3 regions of the Pseudomonas sp. TE12234 genome follow, and region 1 is predicted to be linked to each of the others. Evidence: predicted binding sites of a transcription regulator. Region 1 holds the regulator's gene; each other region holds the start of a gene.
What was found. Region 1 encodes sigma-54, which starts transcription at its own class of promoters, with help from an activator protein. Its sites were predicted from a motif close to ANTGGCATNNANNTTGCTNT; they were not measured.

Region 2: glnK (P-II family nitrogen regulator) is a predicted target of sigma-54. The motif match lies at 5,204-5,223, and genes of this name have one in related genera.
Region 3: nirB (nitrite reductase large subunit NirB) is a predicted target of sigma-54. The motif match lies at 5,162-5,181, and genes of this name have one in related genera.

The regions. Positions count from the first base shown of each region.
Region 1 covers NZ_JBSSEP010000006.1:96,304-103,687, reverse strand. The annotation lists gene pmbA (metalloprotease PmbA) at 1-685, shown strand, start outside; gene ACVWYU_RS11940 (HPr family phosphocarrier protein) at 775-1,050, opposite strand; gene rapZ (RNase adapter RapZ) at 1,066-1,923, opposite strand; gene ptsN (PTS IIA-like nitrogen regulatory protein PtsN) at 1,926-2,390, opposite strand; gene hpf (ribosome hibernation-promoting factor, HPF/YfiA family) at 2,403-2,711, opposite strand; gene ACVWYU_RS11920 (RNA polymerase factor sigma-54) at 2,786-4,279, opposite strand; gene lptB (LPS export ABC transporter ATP-binding protein) at 4,463-5,188, opposite strand; gene lptA (lipopolysaccharide transport periplasmic protein LptA) at 5,188-5,736, opposite strand; gene lptC (LPS export ABC transporter periplasmic protein LptC) at 5,723-6,295, opposite strand; gene ACVWYU_RS11900 (KdsC family phosphatase) at 6,303-6,827, opposite strand; gene ACVWYU_RS11895 (KpsF/GutQ family sugar-phosphate isomerase) at 6,827-7,384, opposite strand, start outside.
Region 2 covers NZ_JBSSEP010000001.1:354,154-361,537, forward strand. The annotation lists gene ACVWYU_RS01660 (methyl-accepting chemotaxis protein) at 1-1,907, shown strand, start outside; gene ACVWYU_RS01665 (YifB family Mg chelatase-like AAA ATPase) at 1,941-3,434, opposite strand; gene ACVWYU_RS01670 (accessory factor UbiK family protein) at 4,751-5,011, opposite strand; gene glnK (P-II family nitrogen regulator) at 5,430-5,768, shown strand; gene ACVWYU_RS01680 (ammonium transporter) at 5,804-7,141, shown strand; partial or broken gene ACVWYU_RS01685 (secondary thiamine-phosphate synthase enzyme YjbQ) at 7,357-7,384, shown strand, end outside.
Region 3 covers NZ_JBSSEP010000018.1:95,281-102,664, forward strand. The annotation lists gene ilvD (dihydroxy-acid dehydratase) at 1-1,495, shown strand, start outside; gene ACVWYU_RS24045 (CBS domain-containing protein) at 1,541-1,981, opposite strand; gene nirD (nitrite reductase small subunit NirD) at 2,013-2,390, opposite strand; gene nirB (nitrite reductase large subunit NirB) at 2,390-4,951, opposite strand; gene ACVWYU_RS24060 (SCO family protein) at 5,650-6,255, shown strand; gene ACVWYU_RS24065 (copper chaperone PCu(A)C) at 6,255-6,746, shown strand; gene ACVWYU_RS24070 (DUF1801 domain-containing protein) at 6,818-7,225, opposite strand; gene ACVWYU_RS24075 (hypothetical protein) at 7,383-7,384, shown strand, end outside.

The DNA.
Region 1 (7,384 bases):
ACAGCGTGCCGCGCAACGTGCAGCGAGTCGTCTTGGGGCGCGTCCGGTGCCGACCTGCGAAGTGCCAGTGCTGTTTTCCGCTGAGTTGGCCGGTGGTTTGTTCGGTAGCTTCCTGTCGGCGATTTCCGGCGGCAGTCTTTATCGCAAATCATCGTTCCTCGAAGGCACCCTGGGGCAAAAGCTGTTTCCGGAATGGCTGACCATCGACGAGCGGCCACACTTGATGCGAGCCATGGGCAGCGCGGCGTTCGATGGTGATGGACTGGCGACCTACGCCAAGCCGTTCGTCGAAAAGGGCGAGCTGGTCTCTTACATCCTCGGTACTTACTCCGGTCGCAAACTCGGCATGCCGAGCACCGCGAATGCCGGCGGGGTGCACAATCTGTTCGTTACCCATGGCGACGAGGATCAGGCAGCCTTGTTGCGTCGTATGGGACGCGGCTTGCTGGTCACGGAGTTGATGGGCCAGGGCTTGAACATGGTGACTGGCGATTACTCCCGTGGCGCGGCGGGTTACTGGGTAGAGAACGGCGAAATCCAGTTTGCCGTCCAGGAAGTCACCATCGCCGGCAACATGCGCGACATGTTCAAGCAGATCGTTGCCGTGGGTAATGACCTGGAACTGCGCAGCAACATTCGTACGGGTTCTGTGCTGATCGAGCGAATGACGGTGGCGGGCAGCTAAACCCGTTCGTCACAAAAAAGGCGCGCCACCTGATCTGGTGGTGCGCCTTTTTTATTGGGCTACAGAGCAGCTTTAGCCTGGATTGGCGTCTACTCGCCTTCGTCGAAATAGCGGTTGATCAAGTCTTTCAACGCATCCAGTGCCCTTTGCGCGTCTTCGCCTTCGGTGTTGATATAGATTTTGGTTCCCTTGCCCGCAGCGAGCATCATCATGGCCATGATGCTTTTGCCGTCGACCGTGGATTCCGGAGTGCGTCCTACTCTGATCGTGCAATCCTTGAACTCACCGGCGACCCCGACGAATTTTGCAGAAGCACGGGCATGCAAGCCGAGTTTGTTGATGATTTCGATTTCCAGAGCAGGCATCGCGGTGTGAATCCTTTAGCTGAGGTCGCGGTGGCGAACCTGGACGTTCTTCAGGGATTGTTGCAGCGTCTTGCCCAGGCGTTCGGTCAGGTAGACAGATCGGTGGTGCCCGCCGGTGCAGCCAATGGCAATAGTGACATAGGCGCGGTTGCTGGCGGCAAAGCGGGGCAACCATTTGAGCAGATATGTAGAAATATCCTGGAACATTTCTTCCACATCCGGCTGGGCAGCAAGGTACTCGGCAACGGGTTGATCAAGCCCGGACAGCGCCCGAAGCTCGGGTTTCCAGTAGGGATTGGGCAGGCAGCGCACGTCGAACACCAGATCGGCGTCCACCGGCATGCCACGCTTGAAGCCAAAGGATTCCACCAGAAACGCCGTACCGGGTTCCGGCTGGTTCAGCAGGCGCAGCTTGATCGTATCGCGCAACTGATACAGGTTAAGGTTGGTGGTATTGACCTTGAGGTCGGCGAGGTCGGCAATGGGGCCGAGCAAGCTGGTTTCATCGTTGATCGCCTCGGCCAGCGAGCGATTGGCACTGCTCAGTGGATGACGGCGACGGGTTTCGGAAAAGCGTTTAAGCAGGGTTTCTTCATCAGCGTCCAGGTACAGCACATCGCACTGGATATGCCGGCTGCGGACTTCTTCCAGCAGCTCGGGAAACCGCGACAGGTGGCTCGGCAGGTTGCGTGCATCGATGGAGACAGCAACGAGTGGCTGTACCAGCTCGGTGTGAATCAACGAGCGTTCGGCAAGTTCCGGCAGCAACCCGGCAGGCAGGTTGTCGATGCAGTAGTAGCCGTTGTCCTCAAGCACATCGAGGGCGGTACTTTTACCCGAGCCGGAACGGCCGCTGACGATGATCAAACGCATGATTACTGACCGTTTTGCTCGTTCAGGACAACCTGATACAAGGCTTCATTGCTCGGGGCACTGCGCAGTTTTTCGCGCACTTCCTTGCGGTCGAGCATGCTGGCGATCTGGCGCAAAAGCTCCAGGTGCGCATCGGTAGCAGCTTCCGGGACCAACAGAACGAACAACAGGTCAACCGGTGCGCCATCGATGGCGTCGAAATCTATGGGGGCGTCAAGGTGCATCAAAGCGCTGATGGGCGAGGTACAACCCTTCAGGCGACAGTGGGGAATGGCGATACCGTTGCCAAAACCGGTCGAGCCGAGTTTTTCGCGGGCAATCAAAGCCTCGAAGACATCTTGCATCTCCAGATCCGGCACTTCCCGGGCGATCAGGTTGGCAATTTGCTCGAGGGCTTTCTTTTTACTGCCGCCCGGCACGTTCACCAGGGAACGGCCGGGGGTCAGGATGCTTTCAAGTCGGATCATGGGTTGGGAGTGTTAACGACCCGTAGCGCCCTGAAGGAGGCTCTGGGTCTTTTCCTTATGCTTTTTGAGTTGTTTGTCCAGCTTGTCGGTCAGTGCGTCGATCGCCGCGTACATGTCGGTATGTTCCGCGTTGGCGACCACTTCATTGCCGGGAATATGCAGCGTGGCTTCGATTTTCTGCTTCAACTTTTCGACGGTCATCGTGACCTGAACGTTGGTGATCTTGTCGAAATGCCTCTCTAATCGTTCGAGTTTTTCGCCGATGTAGGTGCGAAGAGGTTCGGTCACTTCCAGTTGGTGTCCACTGATGTTGACTTGCATACAGCTTCTCCTTCGTTGCCAGTGCATAAAGCGGTAGATCAGATGATCTACCACTGGAACGCTGTGGCGTGGCTCTACATCAACCGCTTGCGTTCGCTCGAAGGCGCGATCCCCAGGGATTCGCGGTACTTGGCGACGGTGCGGCGAGCCACCTGAATGCCTTGTGCCTCCAGTAAACCAGCGATCTTGCTGTCACTCAACGGCTTTTTCTGATTTTCCGCAGCAACCAGTTTTTTGATGATCGCGCGGATCGCCGTGGACGAGCATTCGCCACCTTCGGAGGTGCTGACATGGCTGGAGAAAAAGTATTTCAGTTCATATATGCCCCGAGGGGTATGCATGAATTTCTGTGTGGTCACGCGTGAAATCGTCGATTCGTGCATGCCGACCGCCTCGGCGATGTCATGCAGAACCAGCGGCTTCATGGCTTCGTCGCCGTACTCCAGGAAGCCGCGTTGATGCTCGACGATCTGGGTGGCTACTTTCATCAGGGTTTCGTTGCGGCTTTGCAGGCTTTTGATGAACCAGCGGGCTTCCTGCAACTGATTGCGCATGAAGGTGTTGTCGGCGCTGGTGTCGGCGCGACGCACGAAACCGGCGTACTGGGCGTTGACCCGAAGACGTGGAACCGACTCCTGATTGAGCTCCACCAGCCAGCGTTCGTTGTCCTTGCGCACGATCACGTCGGGAACGACGTATTCGGCTTCAGTGGACTCGATCTGCGAGCCTGGGCGTGGGTTAAGGCTCTGAACCAGTTCGATCACCTGGCGCAGTTCGTCTTCCTTGAGCTTCATGCGGCGCATCAGTTGACTGTAATCGCGGCTGCCGAGCAGGTCGATGAAATCGGTGACCAGGCGCTTGGCTTCGTTCAGCCAAGGGGTTTTGGCCGGCAACTGACGTAATTGCAGCAGCAGGCATTCGCCCAGGTTGCGGGCACCAATACCGGCGGGTTCGAATTGCTGGATGCGGTGCAGAACAGCTTCGATTTCGTCCAGTTCGATGTCCAGTTCCGGATCGAAGGCTTCGAGGATTTCCTCGAGCGTCTCGTCCAGATAGCCCTGATTGTTGATGCAATCAATCAGGGTCACGGCGATCAGGCGATCGGTGTCGGACATTGGCGCCAGGTTCAATTGCCACAACAGGTGGCTTTGCAGGCTTTCGCCGGCCGATGTGCGGGTGGTGAAATCCCACTCGTCGTCATCGTTGCTCGGCAGGCTGCTGGCACTGGTCTGGTAGACGTCTTCCCAGGCGGTGTCGACGGGCAGTTCATTGGGAATGCGCTCGTTCCAGTCGCCTTCCTCGAGGTTATCAACCGTCGGTGCGCTTTCCTGGTAGGAGGGTTCCTGAATGTCGGGGTTGGGCTTCTGTTCGACGTTGTCGGCCAGGGGGTCGGTGTTATCGAAGTCGTCGCCGTCTTCCTGGCGTTCGAGCATCGGATTGGACTCCAGGGCCTCCTGGATTTCCTGTTGCAGGTCCAGGGTCGACAATTGGAGCAGGCGGATGGCCTGTTGCAGCTGCGGTGTCATCGTCAGCTGCTGGCCCATTCTCAAGACTAGCGATGGTTTCATGGCAGGGGCTTAACACCTTATTCGCCGGCGCACATGCGCCATCCACTACAGGGCGCCGGAGCGCCAAACATAAGCAAATTATATGCCCGAAACTGAAGTGTTTGCCTAGAGCGCTGTAACAATAAAAAAATGTTGATTTTTTATCGAGACAAGCGCCCGTCGACTAGCCAGACACCTCAGTGCTTACAGGCGGAACTCATGGCCCAGATACACTTCCTTGACCAGGTCGTTGGCCAGGATGGTTTCAGCGTCGCCCTCGGCGATCAGTTGGCCATCGTTGACGATGTAGGCGGTTTCGCAGATGTCCAGGGTTTCGCGGACATTGTGGTCGGTGATCAGCACGCCAATGCCCTTGGCCTTGAGGTGATGAATGATCTGCTTGATGTCGCCCACCGAAATCGGATCCACGCCGGCGAAGGGTTCGTCGAGCAGGATGAATTTCGGGTTGGTCGCCAGGGCACGGGCGATCTCCACACGGCGGCGTTCGCCACCGGACAGGCTCATGCCGAGGCTGTCACGGATGTGGCTGATGTGGAACTCCTGGAGCAGGCTTTCCAGTTCCTTGCGACGACCGGCCTTGTCGAGTTCCTTGCGGGTCTCGAGGATGGCCATGATGTTGTCGGCGACCGACAGTTTGCGGAAGATCGACGCTTCTTGCGGCAGATAGCCGATACCGGCCTTCGCGCGGCCGTGCATGGGCTGGTGGCTGACGTCCAGATCGTCGATCAGTACGCGACCCTGATCGGCCTGTACCAGGCCTACGATCATGTAGAAGCAGGTGGTCTTGCCGGCGCCGTTAGGGCCCAGCAGGCCGACGATCTGACCGCTGTCGATGGACAGGCTGACATCACGCACGACCTGGCGGCTCTTGTAGCTCTTGGCCAGATGCTGAGCTTTCAGAGTTGCCATTACTGGGCCTTTTGCTCGTCGGTTTTCTTCTTCGGCTGGATCACCATGTCGATGCGCGGACGCGCTTCGGTGACCTTGTTGCCTGTTGCACGGCCAGCGCTCGCAAGCTTCTTGACGGTGTCGTAGACGATTTTCTCGCCCTGGGTGGTGTTGTTGTCCTTGTCGATGACTTTGGCGCGATCGATCAGCACCACGCGGTTTTGCGAGGCGTGGTACTGGATGGTCACACCCCAGCCCTGGACGGGCTTGGTGTCGCCTTGGGTTTGCAGCTGTTCGAAGTAGGCGAGGTTGCCCACCGAAGTCACGACATCGATGTCGCCAGTCGGGGTGCGGGTGATGGTTACGGTGTTGCCCTTAACGATCATCGAGCCCTGGGTGATGATCACATCGCCTTTATAGGTGGCAACGCCATTCTTGTCGTCCAGTTGGGCGTCGTCGGCTTGAATGCGGATAGGCTGCTCTTGATCGTTCGGCAGAGCCCAGGCGCTCACGCTTCCCAGTGCTGCGCCCAGACTGAGCAAAATAGGGAGGGTTTTAACGAGCCTCATACTGTCCTCTTACGTTCGAAAGCAGGTGTATCCTGCTTTCTTTCAAATACGCTTTCATTCCGGTACCAGTCGATACGCCGCCAGCGCCGTCGATTCTAACGGGTTGCTCGGTCTGCGCATATTGCTGCTGCGGGAACACCGTCATGCGGGTGGTGGTGATCAGCGTTCTGCGGTTTTTTTCGTCGAAACGCGTGATGCGTACCGAATCGATCAGTTCAACCTGCGTGCCGTCCGGGTTGACTTCACCCTTTTCGCTCTGGACGTGCCACGGGAACTCGGTGCCGCGGAACATGTTCAGGTCAGGGTTGGTCAGCAACGTCACGTCGGTTGCTTTCAGGTGCTCGACTTTGTCAGACGTCATTTCGTATTGAAGCCTGCCATCGGGCAGGAACTGCACGCTGTGGGCGTTGGTAGCGTAATAGTCGATTTGGCTTTCGTCGACGGGTGCCACTTGCTTGTCGAGGAAGCGTTCCGGGCTGATGTTCCAGTAGCCGACCGCGGCAAAAATCGCGGCGATGCAGCCAAACACCAGGATGTTGCGAATTTTTTTCAACGACATGTTTGGCTCACAGGTACGCGGCGTTTGCCGCATCGAGGCGGCCCTGGGCGCGCAGGATCAATTCGCAGAATTCTCGGGCGGCACCTTCGCCGCCGCGGGCCTGGGTCACGCCATGAGCGTGTTCGCGCACAAAGCTTGCGGCATTGGCCACGGCCATGCCCAGGCCGACGCGCCGAATCACCGGCAGGTCGGGCAGGTCGTCGCCAAGATAGGCAACCTGTTCATAGCTTAGGTTGAGTTGGCCCAGAAGCTCGTCGAGCACCACCAGTTTGTCTTCGCGCCCCTGATAGAGGTGCCCGATGCCGAGGTTTTTTGCTCGTCGCTCTACTACCGGGGTCTTGCGACCGCTGATGATCGCGGTCTGCACACCGGCCGCCATCAGCATCTTGATGCCCTGGCCGTCGAGGGTGTTGAAGGTCTTGAATTCACTACCGTCTTCGAGGAAATACAGGCGGCCGTCGGTCAGGACGCCATCGACATCGAATACGGCCAGTTTGATCTGTTGGCCGCGTTGCAGCAGGTCCGTGCTCATTACATTACTCCCGCACGCAGCAAATCGTGCATGTTCAAGGCGCCAACCGGTCGGTCTTCGCTGTCGACCACGACCAGTGCGTTGATTTTATGGTCTTCCATGATTTTCAGGGCCTCGGCGGCGAGCATCTCCGCGCGGGCGGTCTTGCCGTGGGCGGTCATGACCTGATCAATCGTGGCGCTGTGGATGTCGATACTGCGGTCGAGCGTGCGACGCAAATCACCGTCGGTGAAGATTCCGGCCAGTTTGCCATCGGCTTCGAGAATGACGGTCATGCCCAGGCCCTTGCGGGTCATCTCCATAAGCGCGTCCTTGAGCAGGGTTCCACGCTGGACCTGCGGCAAATCCTGTCCGGCGTGCATGACATTGTCCACCTTCAGTAGCAGGCGTCGGCCCAGTGCGCCGCCCGGGTGGGAAAAGGCGAAGTCTTCGGCGGTAAATCCACGGGCTTCAAGCAGTGCGACGGCCAGGGCGTCACCCATGACCAGCGCGGCGGTGGTGGAAGACGTAGGGGCCAGGTTCAACGGGCAGGCTTCGTGCTCGACGTGAACGTTCAG
Region 2 (7,384 bases), on a different contig from region 1:
TCAGCGCAAGCACCTTGTTCGCCCTGCGTTCGCTAGATGCCGCCAACCTCGCTACCCGCGAAGAGCACCTGACCAGCGAGGCCCGGTTGCTGGCCGATCAGTTGAGCACCTTCCACGGCACGTTGCGTGAAAGCACCCAGCGCCTGGCGGGTCTGTTCGAGAAGCGTTTCAGTGCCGGCTTGAGCGTGCACCCGGATGAGCCGGTGACGGTGGCGGGCACGCAGACCCCGGGCCTGCACCTGGGCAGCGAAGTGCTGAACAACGACTTCAAGGAAGTGGACGAGTTCAAGCAGATGACTGCCGGTGCGGCCACGGTGTTCGTGCGCAGCGGCGAAGACTTTATCCGGGTCAGCACCTCCCTGAGCAAACAGGACGGCAGCCGGGCCATCGGCACGATGCTTGATCACGCCCACCCGGCTTACGCACGCCTGATGGCGGGGCAGAGCTATGTCGGGCGTGCCTTGCTGTTCGAACGCTCCTACATGACGCAATACACCCCGGTACGGGACAGCAGCGGCAAGGTGATTGCCGTGTTGTTCGTGGGCTTCGATTACACCGACGCGCAAAATGCTCAGTTCGAAAACCTCAAGCGTTTCCGCATCGGCCAGACCGGTTCCCTGGCACTGCTGGACGAGCAGAACAAATGGCTGGTGCCGATTGCCGGTGTGCAAGCGCTGGATCAGGCCGTCCCGGCAGTCATGGCGCTGGTCAAGACGCCAGGCAAAGGCCGGTTCTGGAGCGACAAGTCCGAAGACTTCTACAGCATTGCCGTACCGTTTGAAGGCGGGCCGTGGTCGGTGGTGGCAAGCATGCCGAAAACCGAAATCAGCGCTGTGACCTGGAGCGTCGGTATCCAGTTGGCTATCGGCAGTCTGTTGGCGATGTTGTTGGCGGTCGGCGCAGCGGTCTGGCTGTTGCGCAGCAAACTGGCGCCGCTGGGTGATCTGGTGCGTCAGGCCGAAGCCTTGGGTGCCGGTGATTTGAGTGTGCGTCTGAGCGTGTCGAGCAACGATGAAATCGGCCAGTTGGCTCGCGCCTTCAACCAGATGAGTCAGGCGTTGTCGACCATGGTCGAGCACATCCGCAACGCCTCGATGGAGGTCAACAGCCGCGCCCAGGCCTTGTCCGGGTTGTCCGGCGGTGCCTATGAAGGGATGGAGCAGCAATCGGGCGAGATCACCAGCATGGCCGGGGCCGTGGAAGAGTTCAGTGCCACCTCCCTGAACATTGCCGACAACATGGGCAGCACCCAGCGTCTGGCACAGGAAAACGCTCGGCAAACGCAAATCGGTCGTACGTCGATGGACGAAGCGTCCTCGTCGCTTGAGCAAATTGCCGGCGCATTGAACAGCACGGCGACGGTGATCAATACCTTGGGACAGCGCTCCCAGGAAATCGGCGGCATCGTTGGCGTCATCACCTCGATTGCCGAACAAACCAACTTATTGGCGCTCAACGCCGCGATCGAAGCGGCGCGTGCCGGTGAGCAGGGACGTGGCTTTGCCGTGGTGGCCGACGAAGTGCGCAACCTCGCCTCGCGCACCCGTCAGGCCACGGACGAAATTTCCGTGATGATCCAGAGCATTCAGCAGGAAACCGGCAACGCCATCAGCACCATGGAGCAGGGTAATGTGCTGATGCAGGAAGGCTTGTCGCGCAACGCCAACGTGGCTTCTGCACTTGCACATATCGATGAGCAAAGCCGTTCAGCCGGTCAGCAATTCGCCGCGATTACCACGGCGACCCAGGAACAGAGCAGTACGGCGACGTTGCTCAGCAGCAACTTGCAAAGCATTGCGCTGGCCAACAGCGAGCAGCGGGAAGTAGTGTCGAACCTGGCGGTCACCGCTAAAGAGCTGGAGAAGCTGGCGGCGGATTTGCGGTCGGAGGTTGACCGGTTTCGCTGATGTGCCTTTGAAATAGTCATCGAGAGCAGGCACTCATTGCGTTGCCGGCCGATACTGCAATGCCTCCGCCAGATGCTCCCGCTTGATCCCGTCGACCTGTTCCAGATCCGCCAGGGTTCGCGCCACCTTCAGCAACCGATGCGCCGACCGCAACGACAACGTCAGCCGTTCACAGGCCGTTTCCAGCCAGTTCTCATCGACTGTGGATAACTTGCAGTGCCGGCGCAGCCCCGGCAAATCGAGAAAGGCGTTGGCGCACCCCTGACGCTTTTGCTGGCGTTCACGGGCGTCAGCGACCAGTCCTGCCGCGCTGGCGCTGTCCTCCCCGGGTTTCACCGTCGGATTCAACGCCGTGGCCTCCCGCGCCACCGTCAGGTGCAAATCGATCCGATCCAGCAAGGGCCCGGACAGTTTGTTGCGATAGCGCTGAACCATGTCCGGCGTGCAGGAGCAGCGGCCAGTGGGTTCGCCAAGATATCCACAAGGGCACGGATTCATTGCCGCCACCAACTGAAAACGTGCCGGAAACCGCACGCGATCCTTGGCCCGGGAAATCACGATATGGCCTGACTCCAGTGGCTCTCTCAAAACCTCGAGCACTTTGCGGTCGAACTCTGGAAGCTCATCGAGAAACAAAACACCGTGGTGGGCGAGGGTGATTTCACCGGGCTGTGGTTTCGAGCCGCCACCGACCAGCGCCGGGCCAGAAGCCGAGTGGTGCGGTTGTCTGAAGGGGCGCTGCGGCCAATGGCTCAACGGGACGCAACTGGTGACGGACTGAATGGCGGCCACTTCCAGTGCTTCGCACTCTGCCAGTGGGGGCAGCAGCCCTGGCAGGCGACTCGCCAGAAGCGTCTTGCCCGTTCCGGGAGGTCCGCTGAAGAGGAGGTTATGCGCACCCGCCGCTGCAATCAGCAACGCCCGTTTGGCTGCTTGCTGACCCTGCACTTCGTTCAGGTCGGGGTAGGGTTTGCTGGCGTGGATCAATCCATCGGACACATAGGGCTCAACCGGCGTGTGCCCGTTGAAATGCGCCACGGCCTGCAGCAGATGATCCACCGCAATCACCTTCAACCCCGACGCCAGGCACGCTTCTTCGGCATTCGCACGCGGCACCATCAACGAGCGTCCGGCCTTGCGCGCGGCCAACGCCGCCGGCAACACGCCCCGCACCGCACGCACTGCGCCTGACAGGGCCAGCTCGCCCAGACACTCCACATCATCGAGCGTCAATGTCGGCACCTGCACACTGGCCGAAAGAATCCCCAAGGCAATTGCCAGATCGAACCGTCCGCCATCCTTGGGCAAATCCGCCGGGGCCAGATTCAAGGTGATCCGTCGCGCCGGAAACTGCAGCCCCGAATTGATGATCGCGCTACGTACTCGATCTTTGCTCTCCTTCACCGCCGCTTCGGGCAGGCCGACCATGGTCAGCGACGGCAAGCCATTGGCCAGATGAACTTCGACGGTGACGGCGGGGGCATCCACGCCAATCTGGGCGCGGCTGTGGACGATGGAGAGGGACATGGTCGTTCCTTGAGTTGTACGGGGGCCGCTTCCTGCGGGTTTTTGCAAGGGTAGACGGCAGTGCTGTTTCCGCGGTGCATGGCAGGCAAGGAATTTTCGCAAGATGTTGCGCGGCTTCACGGGCAGCGCATTGATTCTGTGGCGAGGGGGAGCGCTCCCCCGCCGCAAACGATTGCAGTCTTTAATCTCTTTGAAGGGCGATTAAAGTGCGATGCGCCAGTGTTAGTGGAAAGTGATCAGTTATTGCATTACTGCGTGTGGATAGATATGGGTGGCCAACTAAGTTGGCTCAGGATCGCTCGCTCGGTTGAGGCGGCTTAGAGGAAGACTGTTCGTCGTCAGGCAGATTGCTATCACTATTTAGAATTTTTAGTATAAAGCTTTCTATGTCGACCTTCTCTTTGCCTTCTGCGACATGCGTCAAATAGTTAAAGTCTAAAGCTATCAATTCATTAAGTCTGGATTCGTAGTCGCTCGGGTACTCTGCTTGTTCTATTCGAGGTAAGCCTTTGTAATGGTCAAGGACGCTTTGGAAGAATTTGGTCAGTTTTCCTGTGGTGTTGTATTCATGCTCTGCCTCGGCAACGACTCTTTGCCTCCATGCGAATTCTTGTTTGTCTGACTCTTCCAGCGCTGCCCGTCTTTCATTAACGGTAAATGTGCCGCTGTCATCGTTATTGATCCAGTCAGGGCTAGACTGCTTTTCACTACAGGATTGCTTGTTGAGTTAATCATCACTGCAACTCCTTTGTTTTTATAAGTCAGATAGGATCTGCCGAAAAAATTACCTGTTGGCAAGGGGAAGGTCTTTCAAGGCCCGCGACGTTATTTACTTCATCGTGATTTCTACTGACCAAGCAAAGGTGGATAGGTTGGTTCTGGTTGCTCTTATGGTGCAGGTAGCACCGCCGCTGGGAGTGGCTGTGTTATTCCACTTTGGGATTTTGCTTCCGTCTGGGCCGGGGGGCGTCACAAATATAGACAGATATACACAGCTTTTTGCGGTGTTACTCCTTGTGATGTTAGGAATATTCCATTGGTATCAATAACTAATATTCACTGCGGGCTAGATTTTTTTCGTGCTGATGCAGTGCTCGCGTTCAAATGACTCATTTGAGAGGAGAGCTTAGAAAGGGGGGATTTGCGGCGCAATCAGACGGCGGATGAGAGTTTCGTAGGATGTTGCCGGGACTCTTGCGGGCTTGAAGACCGCAGTCTCGGCAATTCCTACAGATAAATCTGACAGTCGTTACGACCTTGTCGCGAGCAGGCTCGCGTACACGGTGGAATGGGGCTAACCATTAGGGATTGGGGCGTTATTCTGCAGGCGGATTGAGCCTCGCTTCCATCTCCGCGACCTTCGTTTCAAGTGCTTCCAACCGTGCTCGCGTCCGCGCCAGCACGACCATCTGGCTATCAAACTCTTCCCGGCTCACCAGATCCAGCTTGCTGAAGCCACTCTGCAGCAGGGCCTTGAATTGGCTTTCGATTTCGCTTTTCGGCAATGGGGTGTCGCCGCTGAAGAGACGGGAGGCGGTGCCAGTCAGGGCGTCGAGGAAGTCTTTGGGCGCGAGCATGGGAAAGGTCCTGATAACAATGGCAGGCAGTGTATCACGCAGTGTCTATAGTCATTTCGCGGGCGGTCGATGCACGCTTTTCGCGCATGGGGACGGACGGCATCGCACCGTTGTTGTGCGTAACGCATGGAGTGTTGTTGCGAAGTTGCTGGCATCTACTGGTAAAGGCTTGAAAACAGTAGGTTTTGTGGAGATGGCAAGCTTTCTGCTTAGTCCATGGTGACCCATGCACTGATGCAGTCGCTGTGACGAATGCAGTGCGCCAAGCGAAACGCGGGGAGTGTTTCGTGAGGAGCGGGTAGCTGGCGTCGGACGGGCAGGTAAGGCCGACGATGCGTTACAAAGCCAGGCACTGCGCTTAGACTTGAGACGGGTTTGTTTTCCTGGGGCAAGTCCACCAATTCGGGAGAGAGTTTTCATGAAGCTAGTCACTGCCATCATCAAGCCGTTCAAGTTGGACGACGTGCGCGAATCGTTGTCCGAAATCGGCGTGCAGGGCATTACCGTCACCGAAGTCAAAGGCTTCGGTCGGCAGAAGGGGCACACCGAGCTGTATCGCGGCGCGGAATACGTGGTCGATTTCCTGCCAAAGGTGAAGATTGATGTCGCCATTGACGACAAGGATCTCGACCGGGTTATCGAGGCGATAACCAAGGCCGCCAACACCGGCAAGATCGGTGACGGCAAGATCTTCGTGGTCAATCTGGAACAGGCGATTCGCATTCGTACCGGCGAAACCGATACCGACGCAATCTAAGCCGCCACAAACCCAACGCCCCAGGAGAAAACAATATGACTCTGCGTAAATTCGCAGGGCTAGGAGCCCTGTTGTCCATCGTAATGCCCGGCCTGGCCATGGCGGCAGATCCGGTGGCGACTCCAGTCCTCAACTCCGGCGATACCGCCTGGATGTTGACCTCGACTGCCCTCGTGCTGTTCATGACCATTCCCGGTCTCGCGCTGTTCTACGGCGGCATGGTTCGTTCGAAAAACATTCTTTCCGTGATGATGCAGTGCTTCGCCATTACGGGGCTGGTTACCATCCTGTGGTTCATTTATGGCTACAGCATGGCGTTTGACACGACGGGCATGGAAGCAGGGGTGGTCAACTACAATTCCTTTGTCGGCAGCCTTGCCAAGGCCTTCCTCGCCGGCATCACACCGGCCAGCATTACCGGCCCTGCGGCGCTGTTCCCTGAAGCGGTATTTGTTACCTATCAGATGACTTTCGCCATCATTACTCCAGCGCTGATCGTCGGTGCGTTCGCTGAGCGGATGAAGTTCTCTGCAATGCTGGTCTTCATGGGCGTGTGGTTCACTCTGGTATATGCGCCGATTGCGCACATGGTCTGGAGCGGTCCGGGTTCTCTGTTGGGCGACTGGGGCGTACTGGATTTCGCCGGTGGCACCGTGGTGCACATCAACGCCGGTATTGCAGGTCTTGTAGCCTGCCTGGTGCTGGGCAAGCGAAAAGGCTTCCCTACGACTCCAATGGCTCCGCATAACCTTGGTTACACCCTGGTAGGCGCGGCCATGCTGTGGGTCGGCTGGTTTGGTTTCAACGCCGGTTCCGCAGCTGCGGCCAACGGTACTGCCGGCATGGCGATGCTGGTGACCCAGATCGCAACCGCCGCCGCCGCGCTGGGCTGGATGTTCGCCGAGTGGATCACCCACGGCAAACCTAGCGCACTGGGTATCGCATCGGGTGTGGTTGCCGGCCTGGTCGCCATTACCCCGGCCGCCGGTACTGTAGGCCCAATGGGCTCACTGATAATCGGCCTGGCCGCGGGCGTGGTGTGCTTCTTCTGTGCCACCACCCTGAAACGCAAGCTCGGCTATGACGACTCCCTGGACGCCTTCGGCGTGCACGGTATCGGCGGTATCCTCGGCGCGATCCTGACCGGTGTATTCGCTGCACCGTCCCTGGGTGGCTTCGGCACCGTCACCGACATTGCCGCTCAAGTCTGGATTCAGTGCAAAGGCGTGGGCTTCACGGTGATCTACACCGCGATCGTCACCTTCATCATTCTCAAGGTGCTGGACGCCATCATGGGGCTGCGTATCACCGAAGAAGAAGAAGCCGTCGGTATCGACCTGGCGCTTCACAACGAACGCGGCTACAACTTGTAAGCACGCGCATGAGAAAACTTGCCCGGCTTGCCGGGCATTTTTTTGTCCGGAATTTGTCATCGGGGGCTGCGCTGAAAGGTTTTTTCTTACAGCTTTTGCGACGTTTAGGACGCGGGTTTTTGTGCCGCTGATGGCTTACAGGAATGAAGGAATATTAGGGCCTTTGTTTTTTCCCAGAGCGCGCTAGAATGCGCCCCGAACGTGCGGAGAACTGTATGTGGCAGCAGACTCTGATTACCCTGC
Region 3 (7,384 bases), on a different contig from region 1:
CGAAGCCGAAAAAGGCGCGAATGCCGCCGGTGCCAAGGGCGTGATTTTCAACACCATCACCATTTCCGACGGCATCGCCAACGGCACCGAAGGCATGAAATATTCGCTGGTGTCCCGCGAGGTGATTGCCGATTCCATCGAGGTGGTGGTCGGTTGCGAAGGCTTCGACGGACTGGTGACCGTGGGTGGATGCGACAAGAACATGCCGGGCTGCCTGATCGGCATGGCGCGGCTGAACCGGCCGTCGATCTTCGTCTATGGCGGCACCATCCGCCCCGGTGCCGGGCACACCGACATCATTTCCGTGTTCGAGGCTGTGGGTCAGCATGCGCGCGGGGACATCAGCGAAATCCAGGTCAAACAGATCGAGGAAGTGGCCATTCCCGGCCCCGGCTCCTGCGGCGGCATGTACACCGCCAACACCATGGCCTCGGCCATCGAGGCGCTGGGCATGAGCCTGCCCGGTTCCAGTTCCCAGGATGCCATCGGCAGCGACAAGGCTTCGGACAGTTTCCGTGCCGGCCAGCAGGTCATGGAACTGCTCAAGCTCGACCTCAAACCCCGCGACATCATGACCCGCAAGGCTTTCGAAAATGCCATTCGCGTGGTGATCGCCCTCGCCGGCTCGACCAATGCGGTGCTGCATCTGTTGGCCATGGCCCACGCGGTCGACGTCGAACTGACCCTCGATGACTTCGTTGAGCTGGGCAAGATCTCCCCCGTGGTCGCCGACCTGCGCCCCAGTGGCAAGTACATGATGAGTGAACTGGTGGCCATCGGCGGCATTCAACCCTTGATGAAACGCATGCTGGCAGCCGGCATGCTGCACGGCGATGTGCTGACCGTCACCGGCAAAACCCTGGCGGAAAACCTCGAGAACGTCCCCGACTACCCCGCCGGGCAAGACGTGATCCTGCCCTTCGACCAACCGATCAAAAAGGACTCGCACCTGGTGGTGCTGCGCGGCAACCTCTCGCCCGGCGGCGCGGTGGCCAAGATCACCGGCAAGGAAGGCCTGCGCTTTGCAGGCTCGGCACGGGTCTACCACGGCGAAGAAGACGCACTGGCCGGCATCCTCAACGGTGAAGTGCAACCCGGCGAAGTGATCGTGATCCGCTACGAAGGCCCCAAGGGCGGACCGGGCATGCGCGAAATGCTCTCGCCGACGTCGGCGGTGATGGGCAAGGGATTGGGCAAGGACGTGGCGCTGATCACCGATGGCCGCTTCTCCGGCGGCTCCCACGGCTTCGTGGTGGGGCATATCACGCCCGAGGCCTATGACGGCGGGCCGATTGCGCTGATCGAAAACGGCGACAGGATCACCATTGATGCCGAAACCCGGCAGATCACGGTCGATGTCTCCGATGCCGAACTGGCCGAGCGCAAGCGCCGTTGGGTGCGTCCGGAATCGAAGTACAAACGCGGGGTACTGGCCAAGTACGCGAAGACCGTGTCCAGCGCCTCTGAAGGCGCTGTCACGGACAAATACCTCTAAAGCCGCGCCGCCGACCCTGTTGGAGCTGGCAAGCCAGCTCCGGTTTCAATGCCCGCGGATATAGTGTTCGAACTGGCGGATCAAGTTGGCCTGCTCGACAATCGCTTCCTTGACCAGATCGCCAATCGACAGCAAACCCATCAGCTCGCCATTCTCGACCACGGGCAAGTGGCGTAAATGACTGTCCGTCATGACCGCCATGCAATGCTCGATGCTTTGTTGGCTGTCGGCCGTGATCACCGGCGAACTCATGATCGCCCTGACCGGCGTGCCGACTGACGAGCGCCCCAGCAAAACGACTTTTCTTGCATAGTCGCGCTCGCTGATCACCCCGACGACTTCACCCCTTTCGATCACCGGCAGAGCACCGACGTTCTTTTCGGCCATTTTCTTCACGGCCTCGAGCACCATCGCGTCCGGTGCGATGCTGTGCACCTGCTGGTTTTCCAGGACCTTGAGCTTGAGCAACTGTGCGGCTGTCTTCATATCCGACTCCTGATGTGAATGGCCTGAACCGTCAGGCCACCCCGACCTCCACGACCCCATCGTTCAACCGCACCGGCCAGACCCGCAAACGCTGTTGCGGGTACTCCAGGCAGGAGCCGTCTTCCAGGCGGAAATGCTGCTTGTAGATCGGCGACGCCACCACCAGATCGCCCTTGATGCTGCCCACCAGGCCGCGACCGATGACATTGGCCCCCGATTGCGGATCGTGGTTATCGATGGCGTAGAGCGTCTTGCCCTCGATGCCCGGCAGGTAGAACAACGCCACCTGCGCGCCGTCCAGCCACACCACCACACCGGAGTCGTTCACCAGATCCTGCTGGCTGCACACCGATTGCCAGATTGCGCACTGTTCTTCGCGGTTGATGCGTTGGGTATTGGACGGGTTCATCAGACACGCTCCTCGGTGACAGGGATAAGGTTCAGTTCGGCGGCCATGATCGGGCGGCGTTGACCGCGCTCCTGGACGAAATGGATGTCCGGGTCCGGGCGCTTGTCGTTGACGAAGGTACGGAAGCGCTTCAGCTTTTCCGGGTCCTTGAGGGCGTTGGCCCATTCGCATTCATAGCGGTTGACCACCAGTTGCATCTGCGACTCCAGTTCGGCGCCCAGGCCCAGGCTGTCGTGGATGATCACGTCCTTGAGGTAATCCAGACCGCCCTCCAGGCTTTCGCGCCAGACCGAGGTGCGCTGCAGCTTGTCGGCGGTACGGATGTAGAACATCAGGAAGCGGTCGATGTAGCGGATCAGGGTGGCATCGTCCAGGTCGGTGGCGAACAGCTCGGCATGCCGCGGACGCATGCCACCGTTGCCGGCGATGTAGAGGTTCCAGCCTTTCTCGGTGGCGATCACGCCGACGTCCTTGCTTTGCGCCTCGGCGCACTCACGGGTGCAACCGGACACCGCGAACTTGAGCTTGTGCGGCGAACGCAGGCCCTTGTAGCGGTCCTCGATCGTCAGGGCCATCTGCACGCTGTCCTGCACGCCGTAGCGGCACCAGGTGCTGCCGACGCAAGACTTCACCGTGCGGGTCGATTTGCCGTAGGCGTGGCCGGTTTCGAAGCCGGCTTCGATCAGTTCGCCCCAGATGTCCGGCAACTGATGCAGCTGGGCGCCGAACAGGTCGATCCGCTGGCCACCGGTGATTTTGGTGTAGAGGTCGTATTTCTTCGCGACGACGCCTATGGCGATCAATTTATCGGCAGTGATCTCGCCACCGGGAATGCGCGGCACCACCGAGTACGTGCCGTTCTTCTGCATGTTGGCCATGAAGGTGTCGTTGGTGTCCTGCAACGGCACCAGCGACGGGTCCATGATCGGCTGGTTCCAGCACGACGCGAGGATCGAGCCCACGGCCGGCTTGCACACGTCGCAACCGGTGTGACCCCGGCCATGTTTGGCCAGCAGCTCCTCGAAAGTGATGATTCCTTCTACCCGCACCAGGGCATACAGCTCCTGGCGGGTGAAGGCGAAGTGTTCGCACAGGCTCTTGTCGACACTGACGCCACGGGCGATCAACTCATGCTCGAAGACTTGTTTGAGCAGACCGGCACAACCGCCACAACCGGTGCAGGCCTTGGTCTGCGACTTGAGCAGGCCGAGGTCGGTGCAGCCGCCGTCGATGGCCGAGCAGATGGCGCCCTTGGTCACGTTGTGGCAGGAGCAGACCGTCGCCGCTTCCGGCAAGGCGCCCGGCCCGAGGGTGGGGGCCCCTTCCGACGACGGCAGGATCAGCGCGGCCGGTTCGGACGGCAGGGTAATCGCGTTCTGCATGTATTGCAGCAGGGTGTCGTAGTAGCTGTTGTCACCGATCAGCACCGCGCCAAGTACACGCTTGCCGGTGGCGTCCACCACCAGGCGCCGGTAGCTGGCGCTCGTCTCGTCGATGAATTGGTAGCTGCGGGCACCGGGCGTATGGGCGTGGGCATCGCCGATGGAGCCGACGTCGACGCCCAGCAGTTTGAGCTTGGTCGACATGTCCGCCCCGTGGAACGGCTCGGCGACCTCATCGCACAGCCGCGCGGCGACGCTGCGTGCCATCTGGTAGCCGGGCGCGACCAGGCCGAACAGGCTGCCATTCCACGATGCGCACTCGCCGATGGCATAGATGTGCGGGTCACAGCTCAAGCACGTATCGTCGATCACCACGCCACCGCGCGGACCGATCTCCAGCGCACATTGGCGAGCCAGCGCGTCTTGCGCACGGATACCGGCGGAGAACACTACCAGGTCGGTTTCGAGGAATTCGTCGTTGGCAAAATTCATCCGATAGCGATAGTCCTCGCCGGCGCTGATCGATTGCGTGGCGCGGGACAGATGCACCCCGACACCCAGGCGTTCGATTTGCGCCTTGAGCGCCAGGCCACCCAGATCGTCCAGTTGCACCGGCATCAGGCGCGGGGCGAACTCCACGACATGGGCTTCAAGGCCCAGGCTCTTGAGCGCGTTGGCCGCTTCCAGGCCGAGCAGGCCACCGCCAACCACCACGCCGCGCCGGGCATTGGCCGCCGCCGCTCGAATGGCATCGAGGTCTTCGAGGGTGCGATAGACCAGCCGCGAATCGCCTGCGGCGCCTTCAATCGGTGGCACAAAGGGGTACGAACCGGTGGCCAGGACCAGTTTGTCGTAGCTGACACACCCTTGCGCGGTGATGACCTGACGCCGCGCGCGGTCGATTTCCAGCACCGGCACGCCCAGGTGCAAGGTGACGCCGGGCGTCTGGTACAACGACGCATCGCTCAGCGCCAACGACTCCGCATCGCGGCCGGAGAAGTATTCGGAAAGGTGCACACGGTCGTAAGCGCGCATCGGCTCTTCGCTGAAGACATGCAGGCGATAGCGGTCAAGGGCGCCGCGTTCGATCAACTGCTCCACACAATGATGTCCGACCATGCCGTTGCCGATCACGACCAGCGTTTGCGGCTTGTTCAACGTGGCTACATTGGAATTCATAAACGACACCTGCCCAAAGCCAATCACGGAAAAAAAAGCAAAAAAAAACGCCTGAAACCTTACGGTTCCAGGCGTCTTTGCCTGTTCTTTTGCGGTGTTGAAACCAGACGGCTATGCCTGATCCACCGATGTAGCCCACGACCTGTGCGGCCAGTCGATCGTCGTTGACCGAGAGGGCTGCCCTCTTGTTCAGAGGGACTTGAGGGGACTAATGCAGCCTTTGTGCCAGTCGAGTGAAGGCGCCTGTTTATGGCGGTGAAAACAGGAGCGCCACCCCCCCTTGCGAGCAAGGTTTCTGGCGAAAAAGCAGGCTTGTCGGTGGTGGATGTCTCAGGCGGGGAGACTTCAGGAAACCGCTTCGCACTGGTGCACGGTGCCCGACATCGCGCTCTAAAAGTGCAGAGGAGGCGTCTGTAGGCGCGAGCTGGCTCGCGATGGGCGCTAACGATAACGCTGTCCATCTGACACCCCGCGGCGCTCTCGGGTCCATCGCGAGCCGGCTCGCTCCTGCACCGGATCAGCGGCGAAAGCGCCATTTATCGGGTTGTGTACGGCTGAGCCGCGACCATTTGGCGCATGACCGGCGGGCGATCGATTAAGCGTCATGGGGCAACAGTTTGTTAACATCCACGCGCTTTTTTTCGTCTGATGCGTCAGGCACTGTGGTTTTTCAGTTGTGACACAGGAAGCTTTTTTCCATGAGTACGTTGTATACCCGTCGCACGGTCCTGCAAGGCATGGGCCTGCTGAGCCTTGGCCTGCTCGCCGGCTGCGATGACAGCAGCAAGCTGTCGTTCAAGTACGGCAAGGATCTGAGCGACAAGATCATGGGGCGCAATTTCAAGCTCAAGGACGCCCAGGGCGAGACCCGGATGCTCGGCAGCTACCGTGGCCTGATGCCGATGATCTTCTTCGGCTTCACCCAATGCCCCGCGGTCTGCCCGACGACCCTGGCCCGCGCCGCCCAGGCCAAGAAGCTGATGGGCCGCGACGGCGAACGCCTGCAAGTGATCTTCATCACCCTCGACCCCGAGCGCGATACCCCGCAAATGCTCGACAAATACGTCAAGGCCTTCGACCCGAGTTTCGAGGCGTTGTACGGCACCCTGGAAGAAACCGCCGCCACCGCCAAGGAGTTCGGCGTGTTCTATGAAAAGGTCCCGAGCGGCGACACCTACACCCTCTCCCACACCGCGACCAGCTACGTCTTCGATTCCAGGGGCAACTTGCGCCTGGGGCTGTCCGCGTCCCTTACCGCAAAAGAGTGCGCAGAAGACCTGCTCACCGTCATGGAGGTCTGCTGATGACTTCGTTCTGCGCAAAGCGTGTTAAACAACTGGCCCTGGGCCTGTCCCTGATCGGCATGGCCTGGCAGGTATCGGCGCAAACCCAGGTCAGCGACGCCTGGGTCCGCGCGACCGTGGCCGGCCAGCCTTCGACCGGGGCCTTCATGACCCTGCAGGCGGACACTGACAGCCAACTGCTGAGCGTGCAGTCGCCCGTCGCCAAGACCGTGCAGATTCACCAGATGAGCATGAAAGACGACGTGATGAAGATGGGTCAGGTCGAATCCGTCGCATTGCCGGCCGGCAAGCCGGTGAGCCTCGACCCCAGCGGCTACCACGTCATGTTGATGGACCTGACGGCCCAGGTGAAGGAAGGCAGCAAAGTGCCCCTGACCCTGATCGTGGAAAACGCCAAGGGCGAGAAAGAGACGATCAACGTCGAAGCTGAAGCCAAGGCGCTGGGCACCATGGATCACGGCAGCATGATGGACCACAGCAAGATGCATTGATGTGCTGGCCGCCTCGTCCCGCGAGGCGGCTTATTGACCGGCAGGGGTCACTCAGCCAACCCCGCTTCCACTCACGCCCCTTTCGACGTATTAAGCGCCACAGCCGCTCGTATGAGCGCCTTCAGCGCGGTTTCATTGATCTCGTCGCCTTCATGAATATCAATGGCACGCCGGGTATTGCCATCAAGGCTGGCATTGAACAGCCCAGAAGGGTCGTCCAGTGATGCCCCCTTGGCGAAGGTCATCTTCACCGCGTTCTTGTAGGTTTCACCGGTGCAGATAATCCCGGCATGGGACCACACCGGAACCCCTCTCCATTTCAATTCCTCGACCACGTCAGGGTCGGCCTCCTTGACCAGCGCCCGGACCCGCGCAAGCGTCTTGCCTCGCCAGTCGTCCAGTTCCTTGATCTTCGTGTCTATCTGCTCGGAGGCAGTGCCGCCCTCTTTTGGTGGTGCAGCGGTTTTACCCTTTTGCATGATGATGACCGTCCTCTTGTGGCCGAACGCAGAGATTAGTAGATCGAGTCGTCCACGCAATGCGCCACGCCTTGCGAGCGGCGTGCCCACGTTTGGAAAAAAACCGAACTCCTGCCATTGCACCTCCTCCAGTGTGCAGACACTGGAGGAAAGCACCAT